Rubrivivax gelatinosus IL144: one gene and its partners. The protein of the gene in region 1 interacts with the protein of each later gene in a pairwise test. Links are inferred from orthologs where the notes say so. Each region holds a gene or a part of one and is shown in the gene's direction. Other genes may lie near its edges.

Region 1 (7,751 bases):
CGCAGGCCTGCACCTACGTCTGCCCGGCCAGCTGCTACAAGGCCGAAGGCAACGGCACGGTGACGCTGATCACCGACGGCTGCCTGGAATGTGGCAGCTGCCGCGTGATCTGCACCGAGCACGCCAACGTCGAGTGGGACTGGCCGCGTGGCGGCTACGGCATCCTCTTCAAATTTGGATGATTTCGCCCCCGGCCGCCTGGCGGCCGCCCCCCGAGGGGGCACCGGCCCCGACCGGGGGACCCGGATCGGGCCCGGCCCGCGCCGGCGACGCCGCTCCCCTGGTCGCCTGCGGCGACCTGTCCCCGAAGGGGTGGGTGCGCCGACGGTGACAGCAGAAAGACCCATGGCATGAACGACGTCGAGAAATTCCTCGCCCACGCCGTCGCGCTGGAGCGCGACGCGGCCCGGCGCTACGAAGACCTGGCGGCTTCGATGGGCACCGACGGCAACGCCGAGTTGCGTGCCTTCTTCGCCCGCATGGCGCACTTCTCGCGCCTGCACCTGGCCGAGGCGCAGGCGCGCGCGGGCTGGCGCACGCTGCCCGAGCTGGCCGCCGACGAGTTCGAGTGGCCCGACGGCATCCCGCCGGAAACCGCCGACTGGGCCGGCGTCGACCCGATGATGGCCCCCGCCGACGCGCTGGCCCTGGCGCTGGACAGCGAGCGCCGCGGCCACGCCTTCTACGCGGCGATCGCGGCGATCAGCCCCGACCCCGAGGTGCGCGCACTGGCCGGCGAGTTCGCCGCCGAAGAAGCGCAGCACGTCGCCGAACTCGAGAAGCTCGCCGCTGCCGCCGCGCGCTGAGCCCCGCCCGCGCACGAGCCGCGGGCCATTTGCGTTGCATCAAGCGGCCGACGGCATCCCTCGCCTGTCGGCGCGATTCGGCGTGCTTCTTGCACTGGCATGCTCGACCGGCGGCGGCATGGCGGGCAATGCCCGACAACGATGCGCCGGGCGCCCCGAGGTGGCCCGCCGCACCGCCTCGCCCCGCCCGTCAGACGCAGGAGGTGCGTGATGTCGAGTCGCACGGCGCTGAGCGAGCGCTATCAGGTTCAGCTCAGCACGGTTTACGAGGTGTGCCGCGTGCTGGGCGCGTCGCTGGATATCGCGCGCACCTTCCGCGTGGCGCTGAACACGCTGGCCTCGCAGCTGGGCCTGCAGCGGGCGATGGTCGTGATGCCGGCCGAAGACGGCGGCAACCTGCTGCGCATCCACAGCTGGGTGGGCCTGGACCGCGAGCAGGCCGCGCGCGGCCACTGGCGCAGCGGCGAAGGCGTCATCGGCCGCGTCTACGCCAGCGGCATGGCCGCCGTCGTGCCCGACGTGCAGGAGTCGCCCGAGTTCCTGGACCGCACCGGCGCCTTCGGCGCGCGCGGCGACCGGCCGCTGGCCTTCGTCGTCGTGCCGATGAAGACCGAACGCGCCACCGTCGGCGTGCTCGCCGCGCAGCGTGTGATGGACGACGGCGCCCGGCTCACCGACGACCAGCGCCTGCTGACGATGGTCGCGACCCTGCTGGCGCAGTCGGCGGCGCTGCATGTCGCCGTCGCCGAAGAACATTCGCGCCTGCTGCAGGAGACGACGCGGCTGCAGAAGGCGCTGGCACGCGAGCCTCGCGGCCGGCTGGCGATCGACAACGTGATCGGCGAGTCGCGCGCGATGCAGCAGGTGTTCACCGAGGTGCACCAGGCCGCGCCCTCGCGCGCCACGGTGCTGCTGCGCGGCGAGAGCGGCACCGGCAAGGAGGCGATCGCACGCGCGATCCACTTCCTGTCGCCGCGCAAGGACGCGCCCTTCATCAAGGTCAACTGCGCGGCGCTGACCGAGTCGCTGCTGGAAAGCGAGCTCTTCGGCCACGAACGCGGCGCCTTCACCGGCGCCGTCGGCGAACGCAAGGGCCGCTTCGAGCTGGCCCACGGCGGCACGCTGTTCCTCGACGAGATCGGCGACATCTCGCCGGGCTTCCAGGCCAAGCTGCTGCGCGTGCTGCAGGAGCGCGAGTTCGAGCGTGTCGGCGGCAGCAAGGCGGTGAAGGTCGACGTGCGCCTGATCTGCGCCACCAACCGCGACCTCGAGAAGATGGTCCAGCGCGGCGAGTACCGCGCCGACCTGTACTACCGCATCAACGTCGTCTCGATCTTCCTGCCGCCGCTGCGCGAACGCCGCAGCGACATCCCGCCGCTGGTCAACCACTTCATCGAGCGCTTCAACCAGGAGAACCGGCGCCAGCTGAAGGTCACGCCCGAGGCGATGAAGGTGCTGACGAGCTGCTACTGGCCGGGCAACGTGCGCGAGCTGGAGAACTGCATCGAGCGCACCGCGACCATGGTCCAGGGCGACCTGATCCGCGACCTGGCCTTCCCCTGCCGCAACAACCGCTGCCTGACGCAGACGCTGCACTTCCTGGACAAGGCCGACGCGGTGGCCGCCGCGGCCGCCGGCAACGGTTTCAACGGCCACGTGCTGGCGCCGACCAACGGCCATGCCGCGCCGCCGGCCGCCGCCGACGGCGGCTGGTCGGTGCCCGCGCCGGCGCCGGCACCGCCGCTGGGCGATCTGGACGCCGGCGCGCCGGCGCCGGCCGCCGACGGCGTCACGCGCATCGGCCCGACGCAGCAGCTGCCGCCGCCGGTCTCGCGTCTGGCCGGCACCGCGCCCGACGGCGAACGCGAACGCCTGATCTGGGCGATGGAGCAGTGCGGCTGGGTCCAGGCCAAGGCCGCACGGCTGCTGCGCATCACGCCGCGCCAGCTCGGCTACGCGCTGCAGAAGCACCGCATCGAGGTGCGCAAGCTCTGACCCCGCCGCCGCGCCCGCGCGGCGCGGCGACATCCGCAGCCCGCCCGCCACGGCCTGTGGGGGAATGGATTTCCCGCCTCTTGAAGCGCCGGAACCGGCCCCTATAATCAGTCTGCTAGCACTCGCCACGGGTGAGTGCTAACGACCGAGGCAGATTCGCTGCCCCCCGGTTGCCGCATGTCAGCGAGCGCTGCCTGCGCGGCGCTCCAGTGCCATAACGTGACTCCCAAGGAGATGTGAATGAAGCTTCGTCCGCTGCACGATCGCGTGATCGTCAAGCGTCTCGAAAACGAGACCAAGACCGCCTCCGGCATCGTCATCCCCGACAACGCCGCCGAAAAGCCCGATCAGGGTGAAGTCCTGGCGGTCGGCCCGGGCAAGCGCAACGACAAGGGCGACTTCGTCGTGCTGAACGTCAAGGTCGGCGACCGCGTTCTGTTCGGCAAGTACAGCGGCCAGACCGTCAAGGTCGACGGCGACGAGCTGCTGGTGATGCGCGAAGAAGACCTCTTCGCCGTCGTCGAGAAGTAATCCCCCTCCCCCCAGAATTCGAAGAGGTAGCACATGGCTGCTAAAGACGTGGTTTTCGGCGCCGACGCGCGCCACCGCATGGTCGAAGGCGTGAACGTTCTCGCCAACGCCGTCAAGGTCACCCTGGGCCCCAAGGGCCGCAACGTGGTGCTCGAGCGCTCGTTCGGCGCCCCCACCGTCACCAAGGACGGTGTCTCGGTCGCCAAGGAGATCGAGCTCAAGGACAAGCTCCAGAACATGGGCGCGCAGATGGTCAAGGAAGTCGCTTCCAAGACCAGCGACAACGCCGGTGACGGCACCACGACCGCGACCGTGCTGGCGCAGTCGATCGTGCGCGAAGGCATGAAGTTCGTCGCCGCGGGCATGAACCCGATGGACCTCAAGCGCGGCATCGACAAGGCCGTCGCCGCCCTGACGGAAGAGCTGAAGAAGGCCAGCAAGCCGACGACGACCAGCAAGGAAATCGGCCAGGTCGGCGCGATCTCCGCCAACAGCGACGAGTCGATCGGCAAGATCATCGCCGACGCGATGGACAAGGTCGGCAAGGAAGGCGTCATCACCGTCGAAGACGGCAAGAGCCTGAACAACGAACTCGACGTCGTCGAGGGCATGCAGTTCGACCGCGGCTACCTGTCGCCGTACTTCATCAACAACCCGGAAAAGCAGGTCGCGGTGCTCGAGAGCCCGTTCGTCCTGCTGTTCGACAAGAAGATCAGCAACATCCGTGACCTGCTCCCGATCCTCGAGCAAGTCGCCAAGGCGGGCCGCCCGCTGCTGATCATCGCCGAGGAAGTCGAAGGCGAAGCGCTGGCCACCCTGGTGGTCAACACCATCCGCGGCATCCTGAAGGTCGTCGCCGTGAAGGCCCCGGGCTTCGGTGACCGCCGCAAGGCCATGCTCGAAGACATCGCCATCCTGACGGGCGGCAAGGTCATCGCCGAGGAAGTCGGCCTGACGCTCGAGAAGGCCACGCTGGCCGACCTGGGCCAAGCCAAGCGCGTCGAAGTCGCCAAGGAAAACACCACGATCATCGACGGCGCCGGCAAGGCCGCCGACATCGAGGCGCGCGTCAAGCAGATCCGCGTCCAGATCGAGGAAGCGACCTCCGACTACGACCGCGAGAAGCTGCAAGAGCGCGTGGCCAAGCTGGCCGGCGGCGTGGCCGTCATCAAGGTCGGTGCCGCCACCGAAGTCGAGATGAAGGAAAAGAAGGCCCGTGTCGAAGACGCGCTGCACGCCACCCGTGCCGCCGTCGAAGAAGGCATCGTGGCCGGTGGCGGTGTCGCGCTGCTGCGCGCCCGCGCCGCCGTGGCCGGTGGCCTGAAGGGCGACAACCACGACCAGGACGCCGGCATCAAGATCGTGCTGCGCGCCGTCGAACAGCCGCTGCGCGAGATCGTCGCCAACGCCGGTGGCGAGCCCAGCGTCGTGATCAACAAGGTCCTCGAAGGCGCCGGCAACTTCGGCTACAACGCCGCCAACGACACCTACGGCGACATGATCGAGATGGGCATCCTGGATCCGACCAAGGTGACCCGTACCGCGCTGCAGAACGCCGCCTCCGTCGCCAGCCTGATGCTGACGACCGAGTGCATGGTCGCCGAGGCGCCGAAGGAAGAAGCCCCGATGCCCGCCGGCGGCGGCATGGGCGGCATGGGCGGCATGGGCATGGACATGTAATTCGGCGGCGCGGCGCCTCAGGGCGCCGCCTGCCGGACGGCTGCGCACGGGCTTCGGCCCGTGTGCACCTGCCCGCCAAACCCCAGCCCGTCTCCGCAAGGAGACGGGTTTTTTTCATTTCTGACCGGAATCCGGCCGCTTACCGGGCTTATTGCACACCCGACGCCGGCCGATAATCGCGAAGCGATGTCGTTTCTCAAACCGCCAGCCGAGCTCCAGCAGTTCATCGACGATGAACTGCTGCGCATGCCGCTGGTCGTCGACCAGACGCTGGACGGCGCGATCGACCGCATGCGCCAGAGCCTGCCGACGCTGGCGCCGCAGCCGCGCGCGTCGACGGCCGACGTGCTGCAGGCGCTGGGCAACAACCGCGAGCACCTGACCGACTACTACCTGCGCTCGCTGAAGCGCCAGCTCGCCGATCGCGCGCAGGCCAACACCGGCGCGCCGGCCCTGCCGTCGACGCTGTCGCTGGTCGACGAGGACTCGGTGGCGATCGACGTCGAGCTGTCGCACGTCATCGAGCTGATCCGCAGCACCGCCGAGTACGAGCTGCGCGAGCTGCAGACCTTCACCGCGGCGCTGGTCGGCGATATGGATCTCGCGCACGACCACAACCCTTTCGGGCCGGCGCAGCACGCGCGGGCGCTGTGGGCGGCGGCGCAGGCGCTGCCGCTGTCGCGCGGCCATCAGCTGCTGTTCATGCGCAATGCCGCGCCGGCGCTGGCGGCCGCGCTGCGCCGCGCCTATGCCGCCTCGTCGTCGCGGCTGGAGAGCCTGGGCGTCACGCCGGCGGCCTACCGCACGATGATCCTGCCCTCGGGCGCGCGGCGCTCGCGCCGGCCCGAGATCAGCCTGGGCGCCGGCCTGGACCTGGTGCGCTCGGCGGTCGCGCCGGGCAACGAACTCGGTTTCGACGGCCCGGCGCTGGAACTCGAACCGGCCCTCGCCGCCCCGCCGGGCAGCCAGGACACGCCGGCGGGCGAACGCCGCGCCGTCGAGCTGCTGACCGGCCTCTTCGACGCGATGCTCGCCGACCGGCGGCTGGCGCAGGACATCGCGCTGATGCTGTCGCGCCTGCAGTCGGTCGCCACGCGGCTGGTGCTGCGCGAGCCGCGGGCGCTGGAGGACGAGACCCACGCGATGTGGCGCTTCGTCGACGCGCTGGCCCATCTGGGCGACGTGCTGCCGCCTCAGGGCAACCCGGAACGCACGCAGACGCTGCGCTTCGCGCAAGGCCTGGTCGAGCACCTGGCGGCCGAGCCGGCGCCGGCCGCACCGCTGTTCGACTGGGCGGCCGAGCGCCTGCAGCACCAGGCCCAGCACCGCTTCGCGCGCCGCTGCACCGACGCGGCGGCACAGATCGCCGAGCTGCAGCGCCTGGAGGAGCGGCTGTGCTCCTCGGCAGCGCCGCCGTCGACGATGGGCGGCGCGCTCGACATCGCGCAGCTCGACACCGTGCCGGCCGACCTGATGCCGGCCGACGGGCCCGGCGAACCGCGCGACGCCCTGGCCTGGCTGCAGGCGCGGCGCCCCGCCGACTGGGTGCACGTCTTCCTGCAGGGCCGCTGGGTCAAGGCGCAGGTGCTGTGGCCGGGCGAACTCGGCGAGCTGTGGCTGCTCGGCGACGCCGAGAGCCCCGAGACCTGGGCCGTGCGCCGGCGCGCGCTGCTGACGCTGCGCACCGAAGGCCTGCTCGCGACGCTGAAGCCGCGTTCGCTGGTGCGCTCCGCCGCCAAGCGCGTGATGCGGCGGTCCTTCCAGCTTTAAGCGGCCGCCGGCGCGATCCAGCCGCGCAGCGTCGCGGCCACGTCTTCCAGCCCGCGGCGCGACAGCGCCGAGAACAGCGCGACGCCGATCTCGGCGTTCTCCGTGGCGACCTCGCCCAGCACCTGCTGGGCGCCGGCCAGCGCCGCGTCGGCCTCGCGGCGGTTGAGCTTGTCGCACTTGGTCAGCACGGCCAGCAGCCGCACCTCGCCGGTGGCCACACGCGGCGCGATCAGCGCGAGCAGGCGACGGTCCAGGTCGGTGAAGCCCAGGCGCGAGTCGATCATCAGCACCACGCCGTGCAGCGCGCGCCGCAGTTCGAGGTACTGCGCCATCACCTCCTGCCAGCGCAGCTTGGCGCGGCGGTCCACGGCGGCGTAGCCGTAGCCCGGCAGGTCGGCGAACAGCGCGTCGGGCGCGTCCTTCGGGCCGACCTCGAAGAGGTTGATGTGCTGCGTGCGGCCCGGCGTGCGCGACGCGAACGCCAGGCGCCGCTGCTGCGCCAGCGTGTTGATCGCGGTGGACTTGCCGGCGTTGCTGCGGCCGACGAAGGCGATTTCCGGCAATTCGCTCTGCGGGAGCTGGTCCATCCGGCTCGCCGTCGTGAGGAATCGCGCGGTGTGCGCCCAGGCCAGAGCACTCTTTTCAGCGTCGCTTGGCACATCTCGAAAGGTAGACGTCATGGGCCATTGTAAAATCCTGCGGTTTGACACCCGAACACCTGCCGACCGAGGCCCCCGCCGCATGAAGTTCGCCGTCGCCCTGACCCTCGCCGCGCTCGCCGCCGGCCCCGCCTTCGCCCAGGAAGCGAAGCCCGCCAAGCCGGACCTGGCCAAGGGCCAGATCACGGCCGCCACCTGCCAGGCCTGCCACACGGCCGACGGGTCGCGTGGTGTGCCGACCTACCCGATCCTGCAAGGCCAGCACGCGGCCTACATCGTCAAGCAGCTCACCGAGTTCAAGGCCGGCAAG
Region 2 (2,999 bases), 1.7 Mb from region 1 along the record:
TGCGCGCCGAAGGTGCGACGCGCGTGCTGGTGCTGCCGCTGTATCCGCAGTACGCGAGCGCCACCACCGGCAGCGTCAGCGACGCGGTCATGAAGTGGAGCGCGGGCGCACGGCGCCTGCCCGAGTTCCGCTTCGTCAACGAGTACCACGACGACACCGGCTACATCGACGCGCTGGCCGAGCGCGTGCGCCAGCACTGGCGCCAGCACGGCCAGGGCGAGCGGCTGCTGCTCAGCTTCCACGGCGTGCCGCACCGCACGCTGGTGCTCGGCGACCCCTACCACTGCCAGTGCCACAAGACCGCGCGCCTGCTGCGCGAGCGGCTGGAACTGCCCGAGGAACGTGTCGTCGTCACCTTCCAGAGCCGCTTCGGCAACGCCAAGTGGCTGGAGCCCTACACCGAGCCGACGCTTCGCCGCCTGGCCGCCGAAGGCCTGCGCCGCGTCGACGTGATGTGCCCGGGCTTCGTCTCCGACTGCCTGGAGACGCTCGAGGAGATCAACGAGGAGGCACGCGAAGCCTTCCTCGCCTCCGGCGGCGAGCGCTTCGAGTACATCGAGTGCCTCAACGACCAGCCGGCGTGGATCGAGGCGCTGGCGACGGTCGCCGAGCGCCACATGGCCGGCTGGGACACGCAGGCCCGGCTCGACCCGGCGCAGGCGAGCATCACGCGCGAACGCGCCACCGCGCTCGGCGCCACGATCTAGACGGAAGGCGCGCGGGCCAGTGGCCCGATCGGCCGCACGACGGCCAGGAGATCCGATGAACGACACCCGGGTGCGGCTGGACAAGTGGTTGTGGGCCGCCCGCTTCTACAAGACCCGCGCGCTGGCCGCCGAGGAAGCCGACCGCGGCCGCGTCAGCGTCAACGGGCTGACGGCCAAGCCGGCACGCGAGCTGCACGTCGGCGACCGCGTCGCGCTGCGGCAAGGCGGCATCGAGCGCACCGTCGACGTGCTGGTGCTGGGCACCGTGCGCGGCCCGGCGCCGGTGGCGCAGACGCTGTACCGCGAGACCCCAGAGAGCATCGCCGCACGCGAGCGCGCCGCCGAGGCCCGCCGGCTGCAGCCCGAGCCCGCCGCCGCCATCGAGCAGGGCCGGCCGACCAAGCGCGACCGCCGCAAGCTGGCCGACTGGAACCGCTGGAGCGCGAGCCTCGACGACACGGGCTCTTGAAAGCCCGGGCCATGCCCCCAACTCCGTCCGAGTTTTGCCCCGAAACGCCCATGAACGCGAATCCGAACACCCCCGAGACCCCGTCCCCCGAGGCCGCCGAAGCGGCTGCCGCCGCGCAGGCGAGCGAGGCCGTGCCGAGCGCCGAGGCGCGCCTGGCAGAGCTCGAGGCCAAACACGCCGAGGTCGCCGACGCCTACCTGCGCGCCAAGGCCGAGACCGAGAACATCCGCCGCCGCGCCGAGGAGGAACTGGCCAAGGCGCGCAAGTTCGCCGTCGAGGCCTTCGCCGAGAGCATGCTGCCGGTCAAGGACAGCCTGGAAGCCGCGATCGCGATCCAGAACGCGACGCCCGAGCAGCTGCTCGAGGGCACGCACGCGACGCTGCGCCAGCTGACCCAGGCGCTGGAGCGCAACAAGGTCGTGCAGATCGCGCCGCCGGCGGGCACCAAGTTCGACCCGCACCAGCACCAGGCGATCAGCATGGTGCCGGCCGACCAGGAAGCCAACACCGTCGTCGCGGTGCTGCAGAAGGGCTACCTGATCGCCGACCGCGTGCTGCGCCCGGCGCTCGTCACGGTCGCCGCACCGAAGTCCTGAACACCCTGCACGAGCGGGCTTGAAAGCCGGCCCGGCAACCACAACTCCAAGACAACCGGAATCCAGATTTCAGGAGAACACCATGGGAAAGATCATCGGCATCGACCTGGGCACCACGAACTCGTGCGTGGCCGTGATGGAAGGCAACACGACCAAGGTCATCGAGAACAGTGAAGGCGCGCGCACGACGCCGTCGATCATCGCCTACCAGGACGATGGCGAGGTTCTCGTCGGCGCCTCGGCCAAGCGCCAGGCGGTCACGAACCCGAAGAACACGCTGTACGCGGTGAAGCGCCTCATCGGCCGCAAGTTCACCGAGAAGGAAGTGCAGAAGGACATCGACCTGATGCCCTACACGATCAGCGCCGCCGACAACGGCGACGCCTGGGTCGAGGTGCGCGGCAAGAAGCTCGCGCCGCCGCAGGTCAGCGCCGAAGTGCTGCGCAAGATGAAGAAGACCGCCGAGGACTACCTCGGCGAGGAAGTGACCGAGGCCGTGATCACGGTGCCGGCCTACTTCAACGACAGCCAGCGCCAGGCGACCAAGGACGCCGGCCGCATCGCCGGCCTCGAGGTCAAGCGCATCATCAACGAGCCGACGGCCGCGGCGCTCGCCTTCGGCCTGGACAAGGCCGGCAAGGGTGACCGCAAGATCGCCGTCTACGACCTGGGCGGCGGCACCTTCGACATCTCGATCATCGAGATCGCCGACGTCGACGGCGAGAAGCAGTTCGAGGTGCTGTCGACCAACGGCGACACCTTCCTCGGCGGCGAGGACTTCGACCAGCGCATCATCGACTACATCATCGGCGAGTTCAAAAAGGAACAGGGCGTCGACCTGACCAAGGACGTGCTCGCCCTGCAGCGCCTGAAGGAAGCCGCCGAGAAGGCCAAGATCGAGCTGTCCAACAGCTCGCAGACCGACATCAACCTGCCGTACATCACGGCCGACGCTTCGGGCCCGAAGCACCTGAACATCAAGCTCACGCGCGCCAAGCTCGAAGCCCTGGTCGACGAGCTGATCGAACGCACGATCGAGCCCTGCCGCATCGCGATGAAGGACGCCGGCGTCAAGGTCGGCGAGATCGACGACGTCATCCTGGTCGGCGGCATGAGCCGCATGCCCAAGGTGCAGGAGAAGGTCAAGGAGTTCTTCGGCAAGGAACCGCGCCGTGACGTCAACCCCGACGAGGCGGTGGCCGTCGGTGCCGCGATCCAGGGCCAGGT
Region 3 (7,760 bases), 4.3 Mb from region 1 along the record:
CGCCGCCACCTACCTGCTGCAGCCCGGCATTCCCTTCGTCTACTACGGCGAGGAGATCGGCATGGCCGGGGCCTCGTCGCTGAGCGGCGACCCCAAGCTGCGCACGCCGATGAGCTGGACGCCCTCGGGCGGCTTCACGACCGGCACGCCGTATCGCGCCAAGTCGGCCAACGTCTCGGGCTACAACGTCGAGGCCGAGGCGGCGGATGCCGGCTCGCTGCTGGCCTTCTACAAGACGATGCTGGCGCTGCGCGGCTCGCGGCCGTCGATCTCGGCGGGCGACTACCAGCAGCCGGCGGCCAGCGGCACGCTGCTGAGCTTCCAGCGCACGCAGGGCAGCGAACGCACTCTGGTCGTGCTGAACTACGGCGCCACCAGCGCGACGGCGACCGTCACCGGCCTGCCGGCCAATGCGACGCTGGCCAGCCTGTACCCGAGCGGCGATGCCGGCGCGACGGCGAGCGCCGCCGGGCAGGCCTCGATCACGATGGCCGCACGCTCGGTGCGCGTCTTCGACGTGCGCTGAACGGCGTCAAGCCTCGGCAGGCGCAGAACGCCTTCCGGCGTTCTGCGTCCAGGCTCAGCCCTCGCGCGTGATATCGCGCTCGGGCCTTCGGCAGGCGCAGAACGCCTTCCGGCGTCCTGCGTCCGGCCTCAGAGCTGCTGCAGCACCTCGTAGCGCTTCTGCCGGTACTCCTCGTCGGTGATGAGGCCGTTGTCGTGCAGGCGCTTCAGGGTGCGCAGGCGCTGTTCCTGCTCTTCGAAGAAGCCGGCGTCGCGCGGACGCTGCGGCGCGGGGGCGACGGCGCCCGGCGCCGCCGGAACCGGTGCCGGCACCGCAGCCGGTGCCGCGCCGGGGACCGGAGCAGCCGCCGGGGCGGCCGGGGCCGCAGCCTGCGGCGGAGCGACCAGCACCGAGACCCAGTCGGCGCGCACCTTGCGGCCGTTGGGCGCGTCGATGCGCACGCTGGCGTCGACCGGCGCGGCGCGACGGCCGGGCTCGAAGGCGATGCGCACGCCGGTGGCCCGGAACTGGCCCTCGAACTGCGCCCAGACCATGCCGGTGATCAGCTGCAGGCCGTCGGCGGTGCGGAACACGCGGCCGGTCGTCACGGTGCGCGGCACCAGCGGGCCGAAGCCGCCGTGGCGGCCGGTGACGGCGAACGCGACGTCCTGGTTCGGCTGCGCCGTCGCCAGCGCCTTGGCCAGGGCCGGCACCAGCGTCTTCAGTTCGTCGTCGTTGAACAGCGGGTCGTCCTTCGCGGCGTTGCGCAGCGGCGACAGTGCTGCACGCAGTTGCTCGCTGGAAATGACCGCCGGATGCATCGACGGCGCCGCGCCGGGCTCGGCGCGCTCGATGCGCACGAACTCGTGCGTGTCGGCATAGACCGTCGAGACCACCCGATCGGCACTGCTGTCGGGCATGAAACGCTCGGCACGCCCGGTGGGCGACTGCGCGAACGCGATCGAGGCGGCGCAGGCCAGCAGGGCCGCGCAGGACACCGGACGCCAGGCGCCGGACGGGAACGCACGCATCGACAAGCTCCTCAAGACAGGAAGCGGCCAGTGTCGCATGACGGCACACCCGGCCGACAGCGCGCCGGCGGCACCCGGCCCGTCAGGCCGCCGTAACAATCCTACATCAGGCCCCGGGGCTTGCCGCTAAGTCCTTGATTTGCAACGATTGACAAAGCCCACCAATAGAGTAAACCCGGTTTCATTGAGGTACGCCGATGTATATTCTCTACATCGGCATGCGCCAGGAGCGCAGGGGTCGTGGTGGTCGAGCCCGATCCGGGGCGCGATGGCGGAGGTGCGACAGTGGCAGACGTCCGATTGACGAACGTGAACAAGGCTTTCGGCGAGACGAAAGTGCTTCACGACATCAATCTGGAGATCCACGACGGCGAGTTCATGGTCTTTGTCGGGCCCTCGGGCTGCGGCAAGTCGACTCTGCTGCGTGTGATCGCGGGTTTGGAAGACATCACGTCGGGCGAGCTTCGCATCGGCGGGCGCGTCGTCAACGACGTGCCGCCGGCCGAACGCGGCATCGCGATGGTCTTCCAGTCGTACGCGCTGTATCCGCACATGACGCTGTTCGACAACATGGCCTTCGGCCTGAAGCTGGCCAAGATGCCGAAGGACGAGATCGACCGCGCGGTGCACGGCGCGGCCAAGATCCTCAACATCGAGCACCTGCTGGACCGCAAGCCCAAGGCGCTGTCCGGCGGCCAGCGCCAGCGCGTGGCGATCGGCCGCGCGATCGTGCGCAAGCCCGAGGTCTTCCTCTTCGACGAGCCGCTGTCCAACCTGGACGCCGCGCTGCGCGTGCGCATGCGCTACGAGTTCGCCAAGCTGCACGAGAGCCTGAAGACGACGATGGTCTACGTCACGCACGACCAGGTCGAGGCGATGACGCTGGCCAACCGCATCGTCGTGCTGTCCACCGGCAAGGTCGAGCAGGTCGGCGCGCCGCTGGAGCTCTACGAATACCCGGTGAACCTCTTCGTCGCCGGCTTCATCGGCTCGCCGAAGATGAACTTCATCACCGGCGAGATCGTCTCGGCCGACGCCAGCGGCGCCAGCGTGCGCCTGCCCTCCGGCGCCGTGCTGCGCGCCGAGGTCGACGCCGCGGCCGCCAAGCCCGGCGACAAGGTGACGCTGGGCGTGCGCCCGGAGCACTTCGTCGTCGGCGCGGAACACAACACGATCGAGGTCGAGCTGACCTTCGTGGAGTCGCTGGGCAGCCAGACGCACGGCTACGTCAGCTGCGCCGGCGTCGACGACGCGATGACCTGCGAGCTCGGCAGCGGCTCGACCGCGATCGCCGGCGACCGGCTGAAGCTGGGCATCCCGCCGTCGCACTGCCACCTGTTCGACGCCGAGGGCCAGGCCTTCCGGCGCCTGTACCGCCTGCCGCAGCGCGAGGCCGCCTGAGACGGCCCGCACCGCGACGCTTTCGTTCCCACACCGTCAAGACAAACGACTGAGGAGCCACCATGACGACAACCATCAAGCCGATCGCCGCCGCAGCAGCCATCGTCGCGTCCTTTGCCTTCGCCGGCGCCGCCAGCGCACAGGAAGCCGGCAAGCTGCTGGTCTGGATCAACGGCGACAAGGGCTACAACGGGCTGCAGAAGGTCGGTGACGCCTTCACCAAGGCCACCGGCGTGCCGGTCACCGTCGAGCACCCGGAAGACGCCCCGGGCAAGTTCCAGCAGGCCGCCGCCGCCGGCAAGGGCCCGGACATCTTCTGCTGGCCGCACGACCGCATGGGCGAGTGGGCCAAGTCGGGCCTGATCGTGCCGATCAACCCGGCCAAGAAGGTGCGTGACGACATCGAGGACACCGCCTGGAAGGCCTTCGGCTACCAGGGCAAGACCTGGGGCTACCCGATCTCGGTCGAAGCCATCGGCCTCATCTACAACAAGGCGCTGGTGAAGACGCCGCCCAAGAGCTTCGACGACGTGCTCAAGCTCGACAAGCAGCTGTCGGCCAAGGGCAAGCACGCCATCCTCTGGGACTACAACAACACCTACTTCACCTGGCCGATCCTGGCCGCCGGCGGCGGCAGCGTCTTCGGCCGTGACGCCAAGGGCGAGTACGACCCGGCCAAGGTCGGCGTCAACTCCGCCGGCGCCGTCAAGGGCGCCGAGCTGCTGGCCTCGATGATCAAGAACGGCAACATGCCCAAGGGTTCGGGCTACGCCGAGATGGAAGCCGCGTTCAACAAGGGCGACGTGGCGATGATGATCACCGGCCCCTGGGCCTGGGACAACCTGCGCAAGAGCAAGATCGACTTCGGCGTCGCGCCGATCCCCGACGTCGCCGGCAAGCCCTCGCGTCCGTTCGTCGGCGTGCTCGGCTGCATGATCTCCGCGCCCAGCAAGAGCAAGGACGTGGCCAAGGAGTTCATCGAGAACACGCTGCTGAAGGTCGACTCGCTGAAGACGATCAACGCCGACGTGCCGCTGGGCACCCCGGCCAACAAGGCCTTCTTCAAGGAGCTCTCCAACGACGCCAACATCAAGGCGACGATGGAGAACGCGCGCCGCGGCGAGCCGATGCCCAACATCCCCGAGATGGGCCGCTTCTGGTCGTCGATGGCCTCGGCGCTGGAGAACATCAGCAACGGCCGCCAGGCCCCGAAGGAAGCGCTCGACGCGGCCGCCGCGCGCATGCTCGGCAAGTAAGCCGGCGACACCGGCCAACGGAAGGCGGCGCGATGCGCCCCTTCCGGCATCACGCACGGGGCGGCCAGGCGCCGCCCCGGTTCGAGCGACGGCGCCCGCAGGGCAGGCGCCACGGGACGACGATGGGACGAACCGACTGGGGCCGACTGCTGAAGTGGCCGTTCACGACGGTCACGGCACTGGCCTGCCTGTGGCTGGTCTTCCGCATCTACGCCAGCGGCCAGCCGCTGTGGGCGCTGGCGGCGCTGGGGCTGTTCGGGCTGGGCTTCTTCGTCTACCTGTCCAACGTCGCCTTCGCCTACCGCTACCTGTTCCCGGGCCTGGCCGGGATGCTGGTGTTCGTCGCCTTCCCGCTGCTCTACACGGTGCAGATCGGGTTCACGAACTACTCCTCGTCCAACCTGCTCAGCTACGAGCGCGCCACCGCCTACCTGCTGGAGCAGACGACGCCCGGCGAGGGCCACGGCTGGGGCTTCGCGCTGCATCCCGACGGCCAGCGTTTGCGCCTCGTGCTGGCGCCCGGCCAGGCCGACGACGACGAGCAGCCCGAGACGCGCGCCGAGCGCAGCCTCGTCACGCCGCCGCTGGCGCTGGGCGGCGCCCAGGAGATCAAGCTCGAGCCGCTGGCCGCCTCGGGTTTCAAGCCCGGCGAACCGCTGCCGCTGGGCGCGGTGCTGAAGAACCGCCAGGCGCTCGCGGCGCTGAAGCTCGTGCTGCCCGACGGCGCCGCGCTGTCCTATGCCGGCGTGCGCGAGTTCGCGCCGCTGGTGCCCACCTTCACGCGCGAAGCCGAGGGTGTGCTCAAGCAGACCGCCACCGGCGTCGTCTTCCGCGCCAACCGCGACACCGGCTTTTACGAGGACGGGGCCGGCGAACGCCTGCAGCCGGGCTTCAAGGTCGGCATCGGCCTGGGCAACTACCTGCGCATGGTCGAGGACCCGGAGTTCCGCGGGCCCTTCATCCGCATCTTCGTCTGGACCGTCGTCTTCGCCGCGCTGACGGTGCTGTTCACGCTGGCCGTCGGCACGACGCTGGCGGTGGTGCTGAACTGGGAGGCGCTGCGTTTTCGCACCGTCTACCGCACGCTGCTGTTCCTGCCCTACGCGGTGCCGGGCTTCATCTCGATCCTGGTCTTCAAGGGGCTGTTCAACCAGAACTTCGGCGAGATCAACCTGATCCTGAACACGCTGTTCGGCATCAAGCCGGCGTGGTTCGCCGATCCCTTCCTCGCCAAGGTGATGATCCTGCTGGTCAACACCTGGCTGGGCTACCCGTACATCATGGTGCTCTGCACCGGGCTCATCAAGGCGATCCCGGCCGACCTGTACGAGGCCTCGGCGATCGCCGGCGCCAAGCCGCTGACCAACTTCTGGAAGATCACGGCGCCGCTGATCGTCAAGCCGCTGACGCCGCTGCTGATCGCGTCCTTCGCGTTCAACTTCAACAACTTCGTGCTGATCGCGCTGCTCACCAACGGGCGGCCCGACTTCCTGAACACCAAGGTGCCGGCCGGCACGACCGACATCCTGGTGTCCTACACCTACCGCATCGCGTTCCAGGACTCGGGGCAGAACTTCGGGCTCGCCGCGGCGATCTCGACGATCATCTTCTTCCTCGTGGCGATGCTGTCGATGGCCAACCTGAAGCTGGCCAAGGTCAACGACGAGCGGAAGTAAGCCATGGCCATCGTCACCGGCAAGTCGCAACGCTGGCGCCTGCTCGGCGCGCACCTGTTCCTGATCGCGCTGATCTGCGTGACGGTGTTCCCGCTGCTGGCCATCGTCTCGATCTCGCTGCGCCCGGGCAACTTCGCCACCGGCTCGCTGATCCCCGAGACGATCAGCTTCGAGCACTGGAAGCTGGCTCTCGGCATCCCCTACGAGGCCGCCGACGGCAGCCTGGTGCAGCCGCCCTTCCCGGTGCTGCGCTGGCTGTGGAACTCGGTGAAGATCGCCGGCATCTCGGCCTTCCTGATCGTCGCGATCTCGACGACCGCCGCCTACGCCTTCGCGCGGCTGAAGTTCCGCTTCAAGACGCAGATCCTGAACTCGATGCTGCTCTTGCAGATGTTCCCGGCGGTGCTGGCGCTGGTGGCCATCTACGCGATCTTCGAGGCCATCGGCAGCTACGTGCCCTGGCTGGGCATCGAGACCCACGCCGGGCTGATCGTCGCCTACCTGGGCGGCTGCGCGATGCACGTCTGGACCATCCGCGGCTACTTCGACACGATCCCCGTCGAGATCGAGGAATGCGCCAAGGTCGACGGCGCGACGCACTGGCAGGCCTTTCGCTACGTGCTGCTGCCGATGGCGGTGCCGATCCTGATGGTGGTCTTCGTGCTGGCCTTCATCGGCGCGGTCATCGAGTACCCGGTGGCGTCGATCCTGCTGCGCCAGGAACACAACCTGACGCTGGCCGTCGGCTCCAAGTACTTCCTCTACGAGCAGCGCTACCTCTGGGGCGACTTCGCCGCCGCGGCGGTGCTGTCGGGCCTGCCGATCACGCTCGTCTTCCTGTTCGCCCAGAAATGGATCGTCTCCGGCCTCACCGCCGGTGGCGTCAAAGGATGACCCCCCCCGTAGCGCCTTCGGCGCTCCCCCCCAGGGGGGCGCCGCCAGCGGCCCGGCAGAGCCGGCTCCGCGGCGGCCGCTTGATGGCGCCACATGGGCGCCGCACCCGCAGCTCCGGCTGCCCTCCGGAGCGACACGCATGATGTTCCGCCGTACCGTCGCCGCGCTCGCGGCCGCCCTCGCCCTCGGCTCGGCCGCGGCCGCCGACGAGCCCGTCGCGCGCCCGGGGCGCTTCGCCGACAACCCGATCGTCTACTTCGTCGTCACCGACCGCTTCGCCAACGGCAACCCGGCCAACGACGGCAGCTACGGCCGCAAGCGCGAGGCCAAGCCGCAGGACGACATCGGCAGCTTCCACGGCGGCGACCTCGCCGGGCTGACGGCCAAGCTGCGCGAAGGCTGGTTCCGCGAGCTCGGCGTCAACGCGATCTGGATCACCGCGCCCTACGAGCAGATCCACGGCTGGGTGGTCGGCGGCAGCAAGGAGTTCAAGCACTACGGCTACCACGGCTACTTCGCGCTCGACTACACCAAGCTCGACGCCAACATGGGCACGCCGGCCGAGCTGCGCGAGCTGGTGGCCACCGCGCACGCCCAGGGCATCCGCATCCTGTTCGACGTCGTGATGAACCACCCGGGCTACGGCGACATCCAGAGCCTGTCGGAGTACGTCACCGAGCCCGAGACCGACAAGAAGCGCGGCATGCTCTGGAAGGGCTACGAGGCGGCGACGCTGCGCGACTACCACTCGTGGATCGACTACAACGACCCCGCCTGGCTGCAGTGGTGGGGGCCGGACTGGATCCGCTCCGGCCTGCGCGGCTACACCGAAGGCGGCAGCGACGACCTGACCAAGCAGCTCGCCTTCCTGCCCGACTTCAAGACCGAGTCCGACAAGCCGGTCGGCCTGCCGCCGTTCCTGAAGAAGAAGGCCGACACCGAGGCGGTGGAACTGCCGAACACGACGGTGCGCGGCTATCTCGTCGCCTGGCTGTCG

Evidence for each region.
Region 2: the proteins of groL (region 1) and grpE interact in binary tests that used the Escherichia coli proteins (3 or more experiments, as listed by UniProt). The link is inferred for Rubrivivax gelatinosus IL144 from one-to-one orthologs.
Region 3: the proteins of groL (region 1) and malE interact in binary tests that used the Escherichia coli proteins (3 or more experiments, as listed by UniProt). The link is inferred for Rubrivivax gelatinosus IL144 from one-to-one orthologs.

Annotation. Positions count from the first base shown.
Region 1 is NC_017075.1:4,612,647-4,620,397, forward strand. The notes cover bases 2,721-5,688. They hold groL (chaperonin GroEL), read left to right. Parts: upstream 2,721-3,365; coding sequence 3,366-5,012; downstream 5,013-5,688. Other genes in these bases: nifA (nif-specific transcriptional activator NifA), read left to right, coding at 2,721-2,801; groES (co-chaperone GroES), read left to right, coding at 3,042-3,332; RGE_RS21060 (DUF1631 family protein), read left to right, coding at 5,199-5,688. In the rest of the region: RGE_RS21035 (ferredoxin family protein), read left to right, coding at 1-182; RGE_RS21040 (ferritin-like domain-containing protein), read left to right, coding at 351-806; more of nifA, read left to right, coding at 1,017-2,720; more of RGE_RS21060, read left to right, coding at 5,689-6,782; yihA (ribosome biogenesis GTP-binding protein YihA/YsxC), read right to left, coding at 6,779-7,462; RGE_RS21070 (c-type cytochrome), read left to right, coding at 7,524-7,751.
Region 2 is NC_017075.1:2,868,915-2,871,913, forward strand. It holds grpE (nucleotide exchange factor GrpE), read left to right. Parts: upstream 1-1,226; coding sequence 1,227-1,772; downstream 1,773-2,999. Other genes in the region: hemH (ferrochelatase), read left to right, coding at 1-707; RGE_RS13170 (RNA-binding S4 domain-containing protein), read left to right, coding at 763-1,176; dnaK (molecular chaperone DnaK), read left to right, coding at 1,855-2,999. UniProt on the Escherichia coli protein: Participates actively in the response to hyperosmotic and heat shock by preventing the aggregation of stress-denatured proteins, in association with DnaK and GrpE. It is the nucleotide exchange factor for DnaK and may function as a thermosensor.
Region 3 is NC_017075.1:273,179-280,938, reverse strand. Bases 2,120-5,096 are described here. They hold malE (maltose/maltodextrin ABC transporter substrate-binding protein MalE), read left to right. Parts: upstream 2,120-2,999; coding sequence 3,000-4,193; downstream 4,194-5,096. Other genes in these bases: malF (maltose ABC transporter permease MalF), read left to right, coding at 4,316-5,096; RGE_RS01285 (ABC transporter ATP-binding protein), read left to right, coding at 2,120-2,937. Outside these bases: RGE_RS01295 (alpha-amylase family glycosyl hydrolase), read left to right, coding at 1-526; RGE_RS24230 (SHOCT domain-containing protein), read right to left, coding at 655-1,536; more of RGE_RS01285, read left to right, coding at 1,822-2,119; more of malF, read left to right, coding at 5,097-5,869; maltose ABC transporter permease MalG, read left to right, coding at 5,873-6,763; RGE_RS01265 (alpha-amylase family glycosyl hydrolase), read left to right, coding at 6,903-7,760. UniProt on the Escherichia coli protein: Part of the ABC transporter complex MalEFGK involved in maltose/maltodextrin import. Binds maltose and higher maltodextrins such as maltotriose.